Regions from separate parts of the Arthrobacter sp. AG367 genome, predicted to be linked through region 1. Evidence: riboswitches for the same ligand, from Rfam matches in the RefSeq annotation. Region 1 holds a riboswitch; each other region holds the start of a gene.
What was found. Region 1 has a riboswitch for S-adenosylmethionine ahead of FB478_RS05900 (aminotransferase class V-fold PLP-dependent enzyme). Riboswitches for the same ligand answer to the same signal wherever they lie in the genome.

Region 1 (2,258 bases):
CCACGTTGAGACCAAGCCGGACCTGACGCCGGTCACCGACGCGGACAAGGCCGCCGAGGAAGCCATCCGGGGCCAGCTCTCCCGTTCACGCCCCCGCGACGCCGTCCTGGGCGAGGAATTCGGCAGCACCGGCCACGGTTCCCGGCGCTGGATCATCGACCCCATTGACGGAACCAAAAACTTTGTCCGCGGCGTTCCCGTATGGGCCACGCTGATCGCCCTCGTGGATGAGGGCGAACCGGTGGTAGGCGTCGTCAGCGCCCCGGCCCTGGGCAAGCGCTGGTGGGCGGCGAAAGGCATGGGCGCGTACATGGGCAGGTCCCTTGCCGCCGCCACCCGCCTCCGCGTGTCCAACGTGTCGAAGCTTTCCGACGCCTCCCTCTCCTACTCCAGCCTGGGCGGGTGGAAGGAACGCGGAAACCTTGACGAGTTCCTCGGCCTTACCGAGGACGTTTGGCGGACCCGGGCCTACGGGGATTTCTGGTCGTATTGCATGGTGGCCGAGGGCTCCGTGGACATCGCCTGCGAACCCGAGCTGAACCTCTATGACATGGCTGCCCTGGTGCCGATCGTGGTGGAGGCCGGCGGCCGGTTCACATCCCTGGAAGGCGAGGACGGCCCGTTCGGCGGGAACGCCCTGGCCACGAACTCAATCCTGCACTCGGAGGTCCTGCACCGATTGAACCCGTACCTGGACGATCTGCTGTAACTCACGCGCTTTCCACGTTTGAACGAATAATGCGACGCCGGACACCTCCCAAGGCAGGTGCCCGGCGTCGTTTATTCGGCGGCGCGTAACAAAGCCCTTAACAATTGCCGCGGCTTCAGTCCTGGCCGCCCCATGTCCTACGCTTTTATGCAGGTCACGAGTGCCAGCGCAAAACCCCGGTTTGCTGGCCGGCAACCCTCCATTCGCGGTGGGGTGCCCCGGGTGACGACCAGGCCGGTCCGGAGCGGATGCGGCAAGCGCGGATTCCACTATGCCGGAGTCCTGTACCAAGTGAGGTCTCTGTGACAACTGCCACCGTCTCCCCCCAGCCCGTCATTGCCCAAGCTGCCGTCCCCCATGCACGCCACGCCGCAGCCGGCCGGCCGCTCGCTGCCGTCACCGGCGCCGAAATCCAGGCGCCCCTGATTTCGGGCGGCCACGTGCGGTACGCCAACCTCGATTACGGCGCCTCCGCCCCGGCACTGTCCGTAGTGTCCGCTTACCTGAATGAGATCCTCCCCTACTACGCCAGCGTCCACCGCGGGGCAGGATACGCATCCCAGATCAGCACCTCCGTGTACGAGAACGCGCGCAGCATCGTCAGGGATTTCGTGGGCGGCCGCCCGGATGATTCGGTCATCTTCACCCGCAACACGACGGATTCGCTGAACCTGCTGGCCGGCTGCCTTCCCGTGACCGATGGCCGCCACCACGGCGAAGTGCTGTACCTGGACATCGAACACCACGCCAATCTCCTGCCGTGGCAGGGCGTCCCGCACCGCAGCATCGTCGCCGCCGACACCATCACCGGCACCCTTGAGGCCGTACGTGCCGAGCTTGGACAGGGCGGTGTCAGCCTGGTCGCGGTCACCGGGGCCTCCAACGTGACCGGCGAAATCCTCCCCATCCGGGCGCTGGCCGCGCTGGCCCACGAACATGGCGCACGGATCGTGGTGGATGCGGCCCAGCTCGCGCCGCACCGCCGCATAGACATCAGCGCGGATGACGTCGACTACCTCGCCTTCTCCGGCCACAAGCTGTATGCGCCCTTCGGCGCCGGCGTCCTGGTGGGACGCCCGGACTGGCTGGACGCCGGCGTCCCGCACCTCGCCGGCGGCGGCGCCGTCAAGGAAGCCAGGCTCGACGGCGTCAGCTGGGCCACCGGCCCGGCCCGCCATGAGGGGGGCTCGCCGAACGTCCTGGGGGCCGCCACGCTGGCCCGCGCCAGCCAGGTCATTGCCGGCCTGGACCAGGAACGCTGGCACGCCCACGAGTCCGCCATCCGCTCCTTCCTGGTGGAGGGACTCCAGCGGATCGACGGCGTCACGGTTCACCAGATCTTCAAGGACACCAACCCCGAAACGGACACCATCGGGGTGGTCAACTTCTCCGTCGAGGGTTACGACGCAGGACTGGTGGCGGCGTACCTTTCGGCAGAGCATGGCGTGGGCCTGCGTGACGGGCGCTTCTGCGCCCATCCCCTGCTGAAGCGCCTGGGCCTGCCGTCCGGTTCCCTCCGCGCCAGCTTCGGCGTCGGTTCGCGCCTGGA
Region 2 (2,258 bases), on a different contig from region 1:
AGTTGACATCCCCCATGGCACCGTCCGCGTTGAGCATGGGCACGATGAGGATGTTCACGCCGTCCAGGATGCCTGCCGACTTGCCCGTGCCCAGGTGCTTGACGAACTCGAGGGCACCCTCGGTGGTGAGCTGTTCATTGCCGTGCTGCTGGGTCAAATACAGGATGGTGGGCTTGGCCGGGTCCGATATGTACTTGACCAGGTGGATGTCGCGGCCTTTGACGGTCTGGCCGATGACCTCCAGCTCCATGGCGGGCTGGCGCGCATCCTGGTCCTTCAGGAACGAGACCATCTGGTCGTAGGTGGCCAGCTTCGACGTGGTGATCTGGCCGTTGCCGTCGTAGGAAGGCCCTTCGCCTACGGCGCCGGCCAAGGGCGCCGGACCTGCTGCGACGGCGAGCGCGAGGGCTCCGCTAACGGCAAGGGTCCTGAGGGATTTCGTCACAGTTACCTCTTTCGAGTGCTCGGGTGGCATCCGCCGCTCCGTCGCAGCGGAGGCATGTGACATTCACACAACCAAGCTTAACGAAACCTGTCAATATGCTGGACAAACGCTGTAAGTACGTTCCGGTCCTGCCGCCGGCGGCCGGCCGGACATGCCCACGACATAAAGCGGTGCGGATTTGCGCGGCTCCACGCGCGTCGATTTATCTGAGAGTGGACCATCCGGAGCGGCCGAGAGACCTGGCTCAATGACGCCGCAGCAACCACGTCCCGGCAGACTCCTGCCGGCCGAAGGTGCTACTGCCAGGACCGATGGAAAGGAAGATTCCAGCATGTCCCAGAACACCGACCATATCCGCGTGACCCACGCCGGTTCATTGCCCCGCACCCCTGAACTCATTGCGGCCAACGCCGCCAAGGAAGCCGACGGCATCACGCCGGAATTCCTGGAACTCCTCGAAGCCTCCGTAGTGGACGTGGTGCAGCGCCAGAAGGACCTTGGCATCGACATCCCCAACGACGGCGAGTACGGGCACACCATGTCCAGCTCGGTGGATTACGGGGCGTGGTGGAATTACTCCTTCGCCCGGCTCGGGGGCCTTGAGCCAACCACCGTGGACCGCTGGGCCGAGTCCGGCGTCCGCCGCTCGTCCCCCGGCAACGTTGTCCTGACCTCGTTCCCGGACCGGCGCGACCGGCAGGCCTTCAACGAGGCCTACAGCGATCCCGCATCCGGCATCCTCACCCACCGCAAGAGCGTTGCCCAGCCCAAGATCGCCGGACCGCTGACCTACACGGGCCAGGACCTGGTGGCCTCGGACATCCGGAACCTGAAGACCGGGCTCGCCGCCGCAGGCCTCACGGATGGCTTCGTGGCCTCCCTCTCCCCCGGCTCATGCGCGCGGGTAGCCAACGACTACTACAAGAACGACGAGGAACTCGTCTACGCCTGCGCTGATGCCATGCGGGAGGAATACAAGGCCATCATCGAGGCCGGCCTTACGGTGCAGCTCGATGATCCGTCCCTGGCCGAAAGCTGGGACCAGATCAATCCCGAGCCATCCCTGGACGATTACCTGAAGTTCATCCAGCTGCGCGTCGAAGCGACCAACTGGGCGCTGCGCGGCCTGCCGCAGGAACAGATCCGGCTGCACGTGTGCTGGGGATCCTGGCACGGCCCACACACCACGGACATCCCGTTCGCCGACATCATCGGCTCTGTGCTTCAGGTCAACGCCGGCGCCTATTCCTTTGAAGCGGCAAACGTCCGCCACGAACACGAATGGCGGGTGTGGGAGGACACAAAGCTCCCCGAGGGCAGGGTGATCATCCCGGGCGTTGTTTCGCATGCCACCAATGTGGTGGAGCACCCGGACCTGGTGGCGGACCGGATCGTCCGCTTTGCGGACCTCGTGGGCCGCGGGAACGTCATTGCCTCCACCGACTGTGGCCTGGGCGGCAGGGTGCACCCGCAGATCGCCTTCGCCAAGCTGGAGGCACTGGGTGAGGGTGCCCGCCGCGCCTCGAAGCGCCTCTTCTAGCCGCTCCCGCACCGACGCGCCGGCTGTGCCTTCCATCACCGGAAGGGGCGGCCGGCGTTTCGCTTGCCTGGGCTTGCTAAACTGGAGTAGGCCGACCAGGAGTTGGTCCACCCCAATCAACCGCCACTGATGTGCCGTGCCGCCGTGCGCCCATGTCCGTGGCGGCAGCAACGCCAATCCCCGCAGGAGATCCAGCACTTCATGACAGCCCTGGCACCCGAAACATTCCACGAACAGCTCATGAGCCGCCGCTACGAACCCAGCGTTGCCGCC
Region 3 (2,258 bases), on a different contig from region 1:
TGCCTTCAGCCTGTCCAGGGCCGCTTTGGCGATGCCCGCCTGTCCCGTGAGCAGCCAGCTGATGCTCGCCACGCCGGTATCCCTGGTGCTGGTGCGCTCGTCCCAGACAACGGCGGCCGTCCCGGCAAAAGCTGGGGAAGTGGCAGTTCCCACCACCTGGTCCCACCAGCCCGCCTTAATGTCCGCCTCCTGCGCGCCGCCGGACGCGGGGCTGTAGAAAGCAGAGGTCTGGAGGAGGAACGGCTTTTTGCGCCCCTCGGAATAGGTGCCGTAGAAGTTTTCGCCGCCGGAGGCCGTCAGCATGTCCTGGAGCTCGCCGGCCCTCGGCTGGGAGTTGACGGCGGGGCCGCCGGCCGTGTCGTCGTGATAGGCGGCCAGCCCCACCCAGTCCACTGCGTCGTCGCCCGGGTAGTACGGGGCGTAGGCGCTGTCGCTTGAGTTCCAGGCCCCGTCGCCGTTCGTGTCCAGGAGGGAAAAGCCTTCGGTTCCGGGCTGCGGGGCATCCCGGTTGCGGTCAAAGGGGTAGTCCTTGCCCAGGTAAGGCGCCCACACCAAGGTGGCCCGGCCGCCGTCGTACTTCTTGAACGCTGCCGCCACAGCCCTGAAGGCCTGCCGGTACGCGGCGGGCTGCTGGCCCCAGGCCACCCAGCTTGCATTCATGTCCGGGGCGAACCGGATCAGCAGCTGCCCCTTGAACCCGGACGTAAGGTCGCGCACCTGCGCTGCGAATGCTTCTGCTTCCGCGGTGCCGAGCTGGCCCAGGGGCACTGACGGCTTCACCGTGAGCAGGGCGTGGGCGCCTAGGGACGCGGCCTGCTGAAGGAAGCCGTCAAGGTCGTTCCGTTCCGAATCGCGGTAGGGGATGGTGATGTCGTGGCCGAAGACGGCCGGACTGGCACCAAGCCGGCCGCTGAAGCCTGCGGCGGTGTCCTCGCCCCACTCGAGCACCGCGCCCAGCCAGGGCTTTCCCTTCTCCGGCGCAGCGTCCGCCGCATGCGCCGGCGCAGCCGCCAGCAGGGCAAGGAGGCTGACGATGGCCGCGGCCAGGAACGCACCGATGGACGGCCGGCGGGTCCCGCGGATGGCGGCCTGGTGGCGCGATGTGTTTGCCCGCATGCTGACAGGACCCCCGGTGCTCATTGCTGTGACGACGGGGCGGCGCCCCGGTAAGAACTTTATCGGCCCCGCGGCCCCGGGCGGCACGTGGCGGGCCGCCCACCTGCGGCGATGTCCGCCGTCGCGCTTTCCTTCAACCCCGCGCCTCCCTTCAGCGCTGCTCAATTACGGAACATGACGACGGCGGCGGTGCGGCTTGGCGCGGCAGATGTTACGTTTTTGGGGAGTAATGAGTACCGGTGTGAAGCCCTGACTGGCCGGTCGGCAACCCTCCCTTTCGCGGCGGGGTGCCTCAGGTGAATACTCGGCATATCGACCGATTCGAGCTGCAAGCGTGAAAGAAGGAGATCCGTCGTGTCTGACGCACCTGCCCCTGACGAAAAATTGTCCTACCGCCTGATCACCGGCCCGGATGACCGTTCATTCTGCGAGCGGATCTCCACGGCCCTGGCCGACGGCTATGTGCTGCACGGCAGCCCGGCAGCCACCTTCAACGGCACCAGCGTGATCGTGGCGCAGGCAGTGGTCCTTCCGGCGGCAATCGCCTCGGCCGATGCCGCGGTTGCCACCGCAGTGGATGAACTGGACGCCGAATTTGAAGGCGAGTTCGACGGCGAGGGCCACGCATGAGCTACGCGGGAGACCTCACGCCCCAGGAAGCATGGGAGAAGCTGGAACAGGGCGCCATCCTGGTGGACGTCCGCACCGAGGGCGAATGGGCCCACATCGGCATTCCGGACACCAAGGCCACGGACAACGACCCCCTCTTCATCCAGTGGACCTTCCCCGGCGGCATCCCCAACCCCGACTTCATCAACGACCTCAGCCAGCAGGCGCCCGAGGACCGTTCAACCGAACTGGTGTTCCTGTGCCGCTCCGGCCAGCGGTCCATCGCGGCAGCCATCGCGGCCACCCGGGCCGGCTTCACCTCCTACAACGTGCTGGAGGGCTTTGAAGGCGAGCCGGACCGCTATGGCGAACGCACCGTCAACGGCTGGAAAAACCGCGGCCTTCCCACCAACCTCGGAAAGAACTAAGTGACCTTCAACCAAGACGCCCCCGGCTGGAACCCCGACACCCAGGCTGTCCGTGGCGGGCTGGACCGCACCAACTTCCAGGAAACGTCCGAGGCCATTTTCCTG

Region 2: another riboswitch for S-adenosylmethionine. It lies ahead of FB478_RS17740 (cobalamin-independent methionine synthase II family protein); the one in region 1 lies ahead of FB478_RS05900 (aminotransferase class V-fold PLP-dependent enzyme).
Region 3: another riboswitch for S-adenosylmethionine. It lies ahead of FB478_RS07655 (DUF1737 domain-containing protein); the one in region 1 lies ahead of FB478_RS05900 (aminotransferase class V-fold PLP-dependent enzyme).

The regions. Positions count from the first base shown of each region.
Region 1 covers NZ_VIVE01000001.1:1,266,666-1,268,923, forward strand. The annotation lists gene hisN (histidinol-phosphatase) at 1-709, shown strand, start outside; SAM riboswitch class IV at 862-975, shown strand; gene FB478_RS05900 (aminotransferase class V-fold PLP-dependent enzyme) at 1,012-2,258, shown strand, end outside.
Region 2 covers NZ_VIVE01000008.1:90,103-92,360, reverse strand. The annotation lists gene FB478_RS17745 (M14 family zinc carboxypeptidase) at 1-475, opposite strand, end outside; SAM riboswitch class I at 660-763, shown strand; gene FB478_RS17740 (cobalamin-independent methionine synthase II family protein) at 777-1,985, shown strand; gene FB478_RS17735 (uracil-DNA glycosylase) at 2,187-2,258, shown strand, end outside.
Region 3 covers NZ_VIVE01000002.1:130,128-132,385, reverse strand. The annotation lists gene opgC (OpgC domain-containing protein) at 1-1,116, opposite strand, end outside; SAM riboswitch class IV at 1,342-1,457, shown strand; gene FB478_RS07655 (DUF1737 domain-containing protein) at 1,471-1,746, shown strand; gene FB478_RS07650 (rhodanese-like domain-containing protein) at 1,743-2,153, shown strand; gene FB478_RS07645 (O-succinylhomoserine sulfhydrylase) at 2,154-2,258, shown strand, end outside.